Regions from separate parts of the Embleya sp. NPDC025285 genome, predicted to be linked through region 2. Evidence: riboswitches for the same ligand, from Rfam matches in the RefSeq annotation. Region 2 holds a riboswitch; the other holds the start of a gene.
The links. Region 2 has a riboswitch for cobalamin ahead of ACZ4FV_RS13870 (ribonucleoside-diphosphate reductase subunit alpha). Riboswitches for the same ligand answer to the same signal wherever they lie in the genome.
Positions count from the first base shown of each region.

Region 1: it holds a riboswitch for cobalamin, as region 2 does, so the genes downstream of both, ACZ4FV_RS40405 (CoA-acylating methylmalonate-semialdehyde dehydrogenase) here and ACZ4FV_RS13870 (ribonucleoside-diphosphate reductase subunit alpha) in region 2, are expected to answer to the same signal.

Region 1 is NZ_JBVHLU010000093.1:14,098-19,179, reverse strand. Features, by position in the region: gene ACZ4FV_RS40415 (enoyl-CoA hydratase/isomerase family protein) at 1-439, opposite strand, end outside; gene ACZ4FV_RS40410 (acyl-CoA dehydrogenase family protein) at 436-1,578, opposite strand; gene ACZ4FV_RS40405 (CoA-acylating methylmalonate-semialdehyde dehydrogenase) at 1,583-3,082, opposite strand; cobalamin riboswitch at 3,285-3,454, opposite strand; gene ACZ4FV_RS40400 (hypothetical protein) at 3,652-4,488, opposite strand; gene ACZ4FV_RS40395 (nuclear transport factor 2 family protein) at 4,756-5,082, shown strand, end outside.
Region 2 is NZ_JBVHLU010000017.1:41,611-46,692, forward strand. Features, by position in the region: gene ACZ4FV_RS13860 (GNAT family N-acetyltransferase) at 1-109, shown strand, start outside; gene mug (G/U mismatch-specific DNA glycosylase) at 190-783, shown strand; cobalamin riboswitch at 1,657-1,908, shown strand; gene ACZ4FV_RS13870 (ribonucleoside-diphosphate reductase subunit alpha) at 1,985-4,303, shown strand; gene ACZ4FV_RS13875 (ribonucleotide-diphosphate reductase subunit beta) at 4,321-5,082, shown strand, end outside.

The sequences.
Region 1 (5,082 bases), on a different contig from region 2:
CGAACCCGATGCCGGTCTCGGGCATGGCGATCGTCGAGCGTTCGGTGACGATCCGCAGGCCGCCGTGCGCGGACACACCGACACCGCCACCCATCACGATGCCGTCCATGACCGCGACATAGGTCTTGGGATAGCGGGCGATGTGGGCGTTGAGCCGGTACTCGTCGCGCCAGAAGTCCAGACTGCCGGTGCCGCCGCCGACGGCGTCGGCGTGGATGGCCCGGATGTCGCCACCCGCGCACAGCCCACGCTCGCCCGCGCCGGTGATCACCACCAGTCGCACGTCCTCGTCGTGCTCCCACGCGGTGAGCGCGGCGTCGATCCCGCGAACCATGGCGTGGGTGAGGGCGTTGAGCGCCCGGGGCCGGTTGAGCACGATCCGGCCGAGGCCCGCCTGACGGCGGGTCAGTACCGTTTCCTGCTCCGTCGTGGAGGTCATCGGGTCGCTCCGATCAGTCCGCGCGCGACGATCACGCGCATGATCTCGTTGGTTCCTTCGAGGATGCGGTGCACCCGCAGGTCGCGGACGATCTTCTCGATGCCGTAGTCCGCGAGGTAGCCGTAGCCGCCGTGCAGTTGCAGCGCGCGGTCGGCCACCGAGAAGGCGGTGTCGGTGGCGAACCGCTTGGCCATCGCGCACAGTTGCGGCGCGGCGGGATCGCCCTGGTCCAGGCAGGACGCCGCGTGCCGGACCAGCGTGCGCGCGGCCTCCAACTCGGTTGCCATATCAGCGAGTTCGAAACGCAACGCCTGGGCGTCGATCAGCTTGGCGCCGAATGCCTCCCGATCGGTGAGGTGAGCCACGGCGGCGTCGAGGGCCGCCCCCGCGCCGCCCAGCGAGCAGGCGGCGATACCGATCCGGCCGCCGTTGAGGCCGCCCATCGCCATCCGGAAGCCGTCGCCCTCGGCGCCCAGCCGGTGGGAGACCGGCACACGCACGCCGTCCAGGACCACCTGGCGGGTGGGCTGGGCGTTCCAGCCCATCTTCAGCTCGTTCGCGCCGAAGGACAGCCCGGGTGAGTCGGCTTCCACGACGAACGCGGAGATCCCGTCGGCGCCGTCCCCGCCGGTCCGCGCCATCACCGCGTACACCGCCGAGGACCCGGCGCCGGAGATGAACTGTTTCACCCCGTGCAGGACATAGTGGTCCCCGTCGCGCACCGCGCGCGTGCGCAGTGCGGCGGCGTCGGACCCCGCGCCCGGTTCGGTCAGGCAGTAGCTGGCCAGACCGCGCATCGCGCACAGGTCCGGGAGCCACCTGTGGCGCTGCTCGGCGTTGCCGTGGCGGTCGATCATCCAGGCGACCATGTTGTGGATGGAGTAGTAGGCGGCGATGCTCGGGCAACCGCCGGCCAACGCCTCGTAGATCAGTGCGGCGTCCAGTCGGCTCAGACCCGAACCGCCCACGTCCTCACGGACGTTGATGCCGCCGAGACCGAGGTCGGCGCCCTTGCGCAGGACATCGACGGGGAAGTGCTTGGTGCGGTCCCACTCGATCGCGTGCGGGGCGAGGTGCTCGCGGGCGAAGTCCCGCGTCGTCTCGACGATCGCGAGCTGATCCTCGGTGAGGGTGCTCATCGGGTCAGCCCATCGTGGGGATGGTGAAACTCGCGGCCTCGCGTGCACCGGAGAACCAACGCGAGGTGATCGTCTTGGTCCGGGTGTAGAAGCGGATCGAGTCGGGTCCGTGCTGGTTGAGGTCGCCGAATCCGGACCGCTTCCACCCGCCGAACGTGTGGTAGGCCACCGGTACCGGGATCGGCACATTGACGCCGACCATGCCGGTGTTCACTCGGCGACCGAAGTCGCGGGCGGTGTCGCCGTCGCGGGTGAAGATCGCCACGCCGTTGCCGTACTCGTGCTCGCTCGCCAGTCGCAGCGCGTCCTCGTAGTCGGCCGCGCGCAGCACCGACAGGACCGGACCGAAGATCTCCTCGCGGTACACCCGCATCGAGGGCGTGACGTGATCGAACAGCGACGCGCCGACGAAGTAGCCGTCCTCGTGGCCGGGGACGCGCACGTCACGGCCGTCGACGAGCAGCTTCGCGCCCTCGCGCACGCCGATGTCCAGGTAGTCGTGCACCCGAGCGAGCGCGTCCCGACCCACCAACGGGCCGAAGTCGGCGTCGCGATCGTGGGAGGGGCCCACCCGCAGCGTGGCGATGCGCTCGACGAGCTTGGCCACCAGCGCGTCCGCGGTCTCCGCGCCGACCGGAACCGCGACGGAGATCGCCATGCAGCGCTCGCCCGCGGAGCCGTATCCGGCGCCGATCAGGGCCTCGACGACCTGGTCGAGGTCCGCGTCCGGCATCACGATCAGATGATTCTTGGCGCCGCCGAAGCACTGGGCGCGCTTGCCGCGCGCGGTGGCCGAGGTGTACACGTACTCGGCGATCGCGGTCGAGCCGACAAAGCCCAGCGCCTGGACGCGCGGGTCCTCCAGTAGTGTGTCGACGGACTCCTTGCCGCCGTTGACCACGTTCAGCACACCCGGCGGCAGTCCCGCCTCGAGGAAGAGCTCGGCCAGGCGCAGCGGTACCGAGGGGTCGCGTTCGGACGGCTTGAGGACGAACGCGTTGCCGCACGCGATGGCCGGGGCGATCTTCCACAGCGGGATCATCGCCGGGAAGTTGAACGGGGTGATGCCGGCGACCACACCGAGCGGCTGGCGCAGCGAGTGCACGTCGATGCCGGTACCCGCGTTGTCGGTGAACTCGCCCTTGAGCAGGTGCGGGATGCCGACGGCGAACTCCACAACCTCCAGGCCGCGTTGCAGGTCACCGTGGGCGTCGGCGATGGTCTTGCCGTGCTCGGCCGACAACAGCTCGGCGAGCGAATCGCGTTCGGGCTCGACCAGTTGCAGGAATCGGGAGAGCACCCGGGCGCGCTTTTGCGGGTTCCAGGCGGCCCACGCCGGTTGTGCCTGCTCGGCGTCGGCGATCGCCGCCAGCGTGTCGGCGCGGTCGGCCAGCGGGACGCGCGCCTGCACGCGTCCGGTGTTGGGGTCGTACACGTCGCCGAACGCGCCGGACGCGCCTTGGACGTGCTTGCCGCCGATGAAGTGGGAAAGCTCGCGGACCATGAACGACCTGTCTCTCGTCAGGTGCGATCCGGAGGCGGGGCAACGACCCGACCACGGCAACCGCCGCTTCGGGGAGCGGGGTTGCCGAGGTCGGGTGGCACGTGAGGGTGGTCAGGCGAGCCCGACGACCTCGACGTTCGCAAGATCGTCCGGGGCGAGTGCGCAGACCGGCGTCATGCGTGTTTGCTCCATCCTCGTGGACAACACGGATATACCCGCGGCCGGTATCCTGACTTCCGGATCGACACACGCCGCCCGCCTTCCCGGCTTTCGCCAGTGGCGTGGTGCCTCGGCAGCGCACTCCCCGGTCACAGTGGCGGGACCGTGCCGGATTCACACCGACTTCCCTGCACCGCGGACCTTGTAGTTCAAGACGATATAGTCGGACGTCCTAGTAAGTCCAGCGCCGATCGAGCTTGATCGCGTGCGGGAGCGTGACGAGGTGGCGGTCCGGGCATCGCGAGGACGTCACCGCCGGAACGGGGGCGGCGGGTGCACGCGTGCGCAAGTTCGACGTGTGGTGCCGGTGCCTTGCCGTGCCGGAGGGGGATCTGCGCCCGCCTGCGCGGCTATCGGATGTGCTTCGGCTCCGTGACGGCCGTGGTGGGTTCGAGCCGCACCGCCGCAGCGGCGCACGCCTCGACTCGGGCGCGGGCAAGTCCGATGGCCGGGTGGGCGTACGCCAGACGCTCCGCGTTCGCCAGTGCGGCGCGGGCGGCGTCCGGGTCGCCCGCGGCGGCCGAACAGATCGCAAGCAGACATTCGCACTCGGCGCCCATCCAGCGACTCCGTTGCCGTGCGGCGCGCCGACGCCATCGGCGAGCCCGCGCCGCCGCCCGCTCCACGCGCCCCTCGTACAGGTCCAAGGCGAACTCGGCCACGCAGCCCCTGCGGCGATGGGCCCGCCCGGAACCCGCCACGGCGGGGCGCAGTGTGGGCAACATCGCGGCCGCGTCCGCCGAACCCTGGACCAGCAGCATCGCGGAGAAGTCGGTGTGCGCGTGCGACATCATGCGGCCGAGCGCGTCGTCGCGAGGATGCGCCGCCGACCACCGGCGCACGACCTCCGCCCCCGCCGGGCCGTGTCCTCGCGCGAAGAGCACCATGCACTGGGACACGGCCCCGAGCGCCTGACCCACAGGCGTGTCGGGAAAGCCCTTGCTGTGCTCGTGCGCCCCCTCGACGTCACCACGACGCAGCGCGCGGATCACCTGCGCGTTCCGCTTCAGCGCGACCCGGTCCGCCTTGGAAGGCAACAGCGGCAACCCCACACCGGCTCGTTGGTGCATTCCCAGCCCCAGGAAGGCCAGGTAGCCCAAGAGCAGCCCCGCGACGATCCCCGAGGGACCTCGGACCAGCAGAAACGGGACCGCGAAGGAGGCCGCGAGGGATAGCGGCAAAATCACCCGAACAAGTATGCGCACGACGAGAGTATGGGGGTCACCGGGCGCGGACGACATGCGGTGCCGATGGTTTCCGGCAGACCTGTCCGCACGGACCGCCGCCCCATGGGGTGTCGCATACCGATGCAAGTACTGATGCGTGACTGATTCCGAGGCGCTCGATCGTCCGTAACGTCTTGACCTGCGGAAAGCAGGACTGGAACCGCGCAGGACAAAGCACTGGAACCCGTCGGGCACGCCCGGCGGAGCGACCCGGAAAGGACGGACGCCATGAGCGCCGCCATCGACTACACCGCCACCGTCGAGAACTACCTGGCCGGCTGGAACGAGCCGGACGCGGACAAGCGCCGCGCGCTGGTGGCGTCCGCGTTCACCGAGGACGCCACGTATACCGACCCGCTGGGTGCCGTGGTCGGGCACGACGGGATCACCGGCCTCATCGGCGTGGTCCAGGGCCAATTCGCCGGACTGGTGTTCACCCTCGGCGGCCCGGTGGACGGGCACCACGACGTCGTCCGGTTCCAGTGGCACCTCGGCCCCGAGGGCGCAGAGGCGCCGGTCGTCGGGTTCGACGTCGCGGTCCTGGATGCGACGGGC
Region 2 (5,082 bases):
CGGGAGCGAGACGGTGTTCCTGTCGGCGGGCGACCAGGACGTGGCCCGCGTGTACGACCGGCTCGGCTTCCGGTCGGTGGGGACGGCGCTGATCGCGGAGGCGCCGTGAGCACCCCGGCGCAGCCCGGACCGCCCGCGAAGCCCGTCGTGCTGCCGATCCCGCCCGGGCGCAATCCCACCGCCGCCGAAATGGCCGCCGCGCACGGCCGGACCATCCCCGACGTGATCGGACCGAACCTGCGGGTGTTGTTCTGCGGGATCAACCCCGGCCTGTGGTCCGGTGCGACCGGGCGGCACTTCGCCCGCCCCGGCAACCGGTTCTGGCCCGCGCTGTACGCCTCCGGGTTCACGCCCCGCCTGCTCGCGCCCGCCGAGCAGGACGCGTTGACCGCGCTCGGTCTCGGCATCACCAACGTGGTGGCCCGCACCACCGCCCGTGCGGACGAGTTGAGCCGGGACGAGTACGTCGCCGGCGGCGCGGCGCTCACCGCCAAGGTGCGCACGTACCGGCCGGCCTGGCTGGCCGTGCTCGGCATCGGCGCGTACCGGACCGGTTTCGGCCGGCCCAAGGCGGTGGTCGGTCGACAGGCCGAGACCATCGGCGACACCCGGATCTGGGTGCTGCCGAACCCGAGCGGCCTGAACGCGCACTGGACGGCGGCGGCGCTCGGCGAGGCGTTCGCCGAACTGCGCACGGCGGCGGCCCAGATCGAAAGCACCCGACCGGAAACGCCACGCACCGAAACCGCCGGGACCGAAAGCACCCGGACCGAAACCACCTGACCGGAAGGCACCCGGCCGGAAACCCGCCGAAACCCATCGAAGGCGGTCGAAGGCTGCCTGAATGCGGCCCGAGGACGACCCGAAGGGGCGCGACCGCCCCAGGGCGCGGTCGGTGCGCCCGGGCCGGTCCGCGCGCCTGTATCCGAGTCGATTCGTCCATCGACCGAGTGGGATCACCCGGTTGGTGGTTACTTCGCGTTCCCTCGCGCGGTTGGGTCGGCATGGAGATCCTGCGGGCCCCGTTCGGGCCGTGGCCCACCGAGGCGTTCGAGACACCCGTGTACGAGGCGTTGGTCGCGGAGTGGCGCGACTCGGGCCGGGAGGTACCCCGGCCGGTGGACCGATGCCCCGACCGCCCGGCGCGACACGCGCGCCCATCCGGGGCCGGCCCCCGCACCGGCCGCCCCTGAGGACGCCGCCGAGGCCACCTCCGAGGCAGCCCACACCGGCCGCCGGAGGCACCCGCCGACACGCCCGGCTCCCGCCTCGCCGACCCGCCCGTCGGACGCCGTACATGCCAGGCACGCCCCGCGGCCGACCGTACGCTCCCAATGCCTCGCCCTCGCCCGCTCGGCCGCCCCGCGAAGGTCTTTCCCTCGACGCCCGGACACCACGTTCGACAGGGGCTCGGCGACGCGCGCCGCGCACAACGCCGGCGTGTCGTGCAGCCATTCGGCGGCCCGCGCGCGAGTACCGTCATGCCGGGCGTACGCCGGGAGGAGACGATTCCGCTCGGCTCGGGAGGCGCCGCGACACCCGGTGTGGACGGCATCGCCGCCGGGAGTGGGCCCGTCCCGGCCGAAATCGTGGTACGTCGGGAATCGCGACACGACACAACACCTGGGGGTGCGACGACCACCCCGCCACTACATATATGCTCTGCGACGCAGCTGGTTCGCCGTTCCGGTTCAAACGGAAAGGCGACGCAAGAGGGAACCCGGTGTGAAGCCGGGACTGCCCCCGCAGCGGTAAGCGGGAACGAATGTCGTCCTGCGGCGCCGAACGCCCGGAGGGGTTCGGCGCGCGACGACCACGGGGAACTCCGCGGCCCGCCGAGCACATCGTGCCCGGTGGCGCCCCGGCATGCCCGCGAGTCCGAATACCTGCCGGCTGTCCGCGCCTTCGGGCGCGGGGTCACTGTACGTACGAGCTCGCGAGGAGAGAGCACGTGACCGTTGTGGACAGCGTGGGCGCGACCCGGATGCGGATCGACGAAAGCCCCGAGGACCAACTGGCTACCCTGGTGCGCACCCAGGCGCGCGATCTGCCGGAGGTCGATCCGGATCGGGTCGTCCGCCGGGTCGTCGCGGGTCTCAACGAGGGCGCGGACAAGGGAGCGGCCGCGGACCTGGCGGTGCGTACCGCCGCCGAGCTGATCGCGGAGGAGCCCGCCTACTCGCGGCTCGCCGCGCGCCTGCTCGCCGGCCGGATCGCGGACGAGGCCCTCGACGCGGGGGTCACCTCGTTCAGCGCGGGCATCGCGCTCGGCCGGCGCGAGGGCGTCATCGGCGCGGAGACCGCGGCGTTCGTCGCCGAGCACGCCGCCGAGTTGGACGCCGCCGTGGACGTCGACGGCGACCGGCGGTTCGAGTACTTCGGCCTGCGCACCGTGTACGACCGCTACCTGTTGCGCCACCCGGTCTCGCGCAAGGTGGTCGAGACCCCGCAGCACTTCCTGCTGCGCGTGGCGTGCGGCCTGGCCCAGGAGCCCGGCGAGGCGATCGGCTTCTACCGGCTGATGTCCTCGCTCGCCTACCTGCCCAGCTCGCCGACGCTGTTCAACTCCGGCACCGTGCACACCCAGATGTCCTCGTGCTACCTGCTCGACTCGCCCAAGGACGAGCTGGAGTCGATCTACGACATGTACGGGCGGATCGCCCGACTGTCGAAGTTCGCCGGCGGCATCGGCGTGGCGTGGTCGCGGGTGCGTTCGCGCGGCTCGCTGATCCGCGGCACCAACGGGCACTCCAACGGCATCGTGCCGTGGCTCAAGACGCTCGACTCGTCGGTGGCCGCGGTCAACCAGGGCGGCCGGCGCAAGGGCGCGGCCTGCGTGTACCTGGAGACCTGGCACCCGGACATCCTGGAGTTCCTCGAACTGCGCGAGAACACCGGTGAGGACGCGCGCCGCACGCACAACCTCAACCTGGCCAACTGGGTGCCGGACCTGTTCATGCGCCGGGTCGAGGAGGACGGCGTCTGGTCGCTGTTCGACCCGAACGAGCTGCCCGAACTGCCCGACCTGTGGGGCGCCGAGTTCGACAAGGTGTACGAAGCCGCCGAGCGGGACGGCCGGTTCGTCCGGCAGATGCCCGCGCGCGACCTCTACGCCCGGATGATGCGCACGCTCGCGCAGACCGGCAACGGCTGGATGACCTTCAAGGACGCCGCCAACCGCACCTGCAACCAGGCCGCGGAGCCCGGCAACGTGGTGCACCTGTCCAACCTGTGCACCGAGATCCTCGAGGTGACCAGCGACGGCGAGACCGCCGTGTGCAACCTCGGCTCGGTCAACCTCGGCGCGCACGTGATCGCCGGCGAGGGCATGGACTGGGACAAGCTGCGCGCGACGGTGCGCACCGCGGTGGTCTTCCTGGACCGCGTGATCGACATCAACTACTACCCGACCGACCAGGCCGCGGCGTCCAACCCGCGGTGGCGCCCGGTGGGCCTGGGCCTGATGGGCCTGCAGGACGTGTTCTTCACGCTCGGCATGCCGTTCGACTCGGTCGAGGCGCGCGAGTTGTCCACGCTGATCTCCGAGGAGATCTACCTGACCGCGCTGGAGACCTCCTCGGCGCTCGCCGAGGCGCACGGCCCGCACCCGGCCTACGCCGAGACGCACGCCGCGCGCGGCCGGCTCCAGCCGGACCTGTGGGAGGGCGTGTACCCGACCCAGACCAAGCGCTGGGACGCGCTGCGCGACCGGGTCGCCGAGCACGGCCTGCGCAACTCGCTGCTCGTGGCGATCGCGCCGACCGCGACCATCGCCTCGATCGCCGGTGCCTACGAGTGCATCGAGCCGCAGGTGTCGAACCTGTTCAAGCGCGAGACGTTGTCCGGCGAGTTCCTCCAGATCAACGCCTACCTGGTGCGCGAGCTCAAAGCCCGCGGCCTGTGGACCCCCGCGGTCCGCGACCGGATCAAGCGCGCCGAGGGCTCGGTCCAGAGCATCGCCGAACTCCCGGAGGACGTACGGGAGTTGTACCGCACCGCGTGGGAGCTTCCGCAGCGTGCGCTGATCGACCTGGCGGCGGCCCGCTCGCCGTACATCGACCAGTCGCAGTCGCTGAACCTGTTCATGGCCGACCCGACCATCGGCAAGCTGTCCTCGATGTACCGCTACGCGTGGTCCACCGGCCTCAAGACCACGTACTACCTGCGCTCGCGCCCCGCGACGCGGATCCAGCAGGCGACCGTGCCGGCGCAGGCCTCGGCCGCGCCCGTCGAGGAGATCTCGGACCTCGAGGTCATCGCCTGCTCGCTGGAGAACCCCGAAGCCTGTGAGGCGTGCACGTGAGCCTGCTCGATCCCGGAATGAACCTCACGCTGCGCCCGATGCAGTACCCGGACTTCTACGAGAAGTACCGCGCGGCGATCCGCAACACCTGGACGGTCGAAGAGGTCGACCTGCACAGCGACCTCGCCGACCTGGACAAGCTCAGCCCGGCCGAACGACACCTCGTGCAGCGCCTGGTCGCGTTCTTCGCGACCGGTGACACGATCGTGGCGAACAACCTGGTGCTGAACCTGTACCGGCACATCAACTCGCCCGAGGGCCGGCTGTATCTGTCGCGGCAACTCTTCGAAGAGGCCGTCCATGTGCAGTTCTACCTGACCCTGCTGGACACCTACATGCCCGACCACGAGGAGCGCGAGCAGGCGTTCGCCGCGGTCGAGCACATCCCCTCGATCCGGCGCAAGGCGGAGTTCTGCTTCCGCTGGATCGACTCGGCGATGGGCCTGGACCGGCTCGAATCGCGGGACGACCGGCGGCAGTTCCTGCTCAACCTGATCTGCTTCGCGGCGTGCATCGAGGGTCTGTTCTTCTACGGCGCCTTCGCGTACGTGTACTTCCTGCGCTCGCGCGGTCTGCTCAACGGCCTTGCCTCGGGCACCAACTGGGTGTTCCGCGACGAGTCCGCGCACATGGACTTCGCGTTCTCCGTGGTCGAGACGGTGCGGGCCGAGGAGCCCGACCTGTTCGACGACGAGCTCGCCGAGGACGTACGGCGGATGCTCGCCGAGGCGGTCGAGGCGGAGACGGCGTTCGCCGAGGACCTGCTCCAGGGCGGCGTG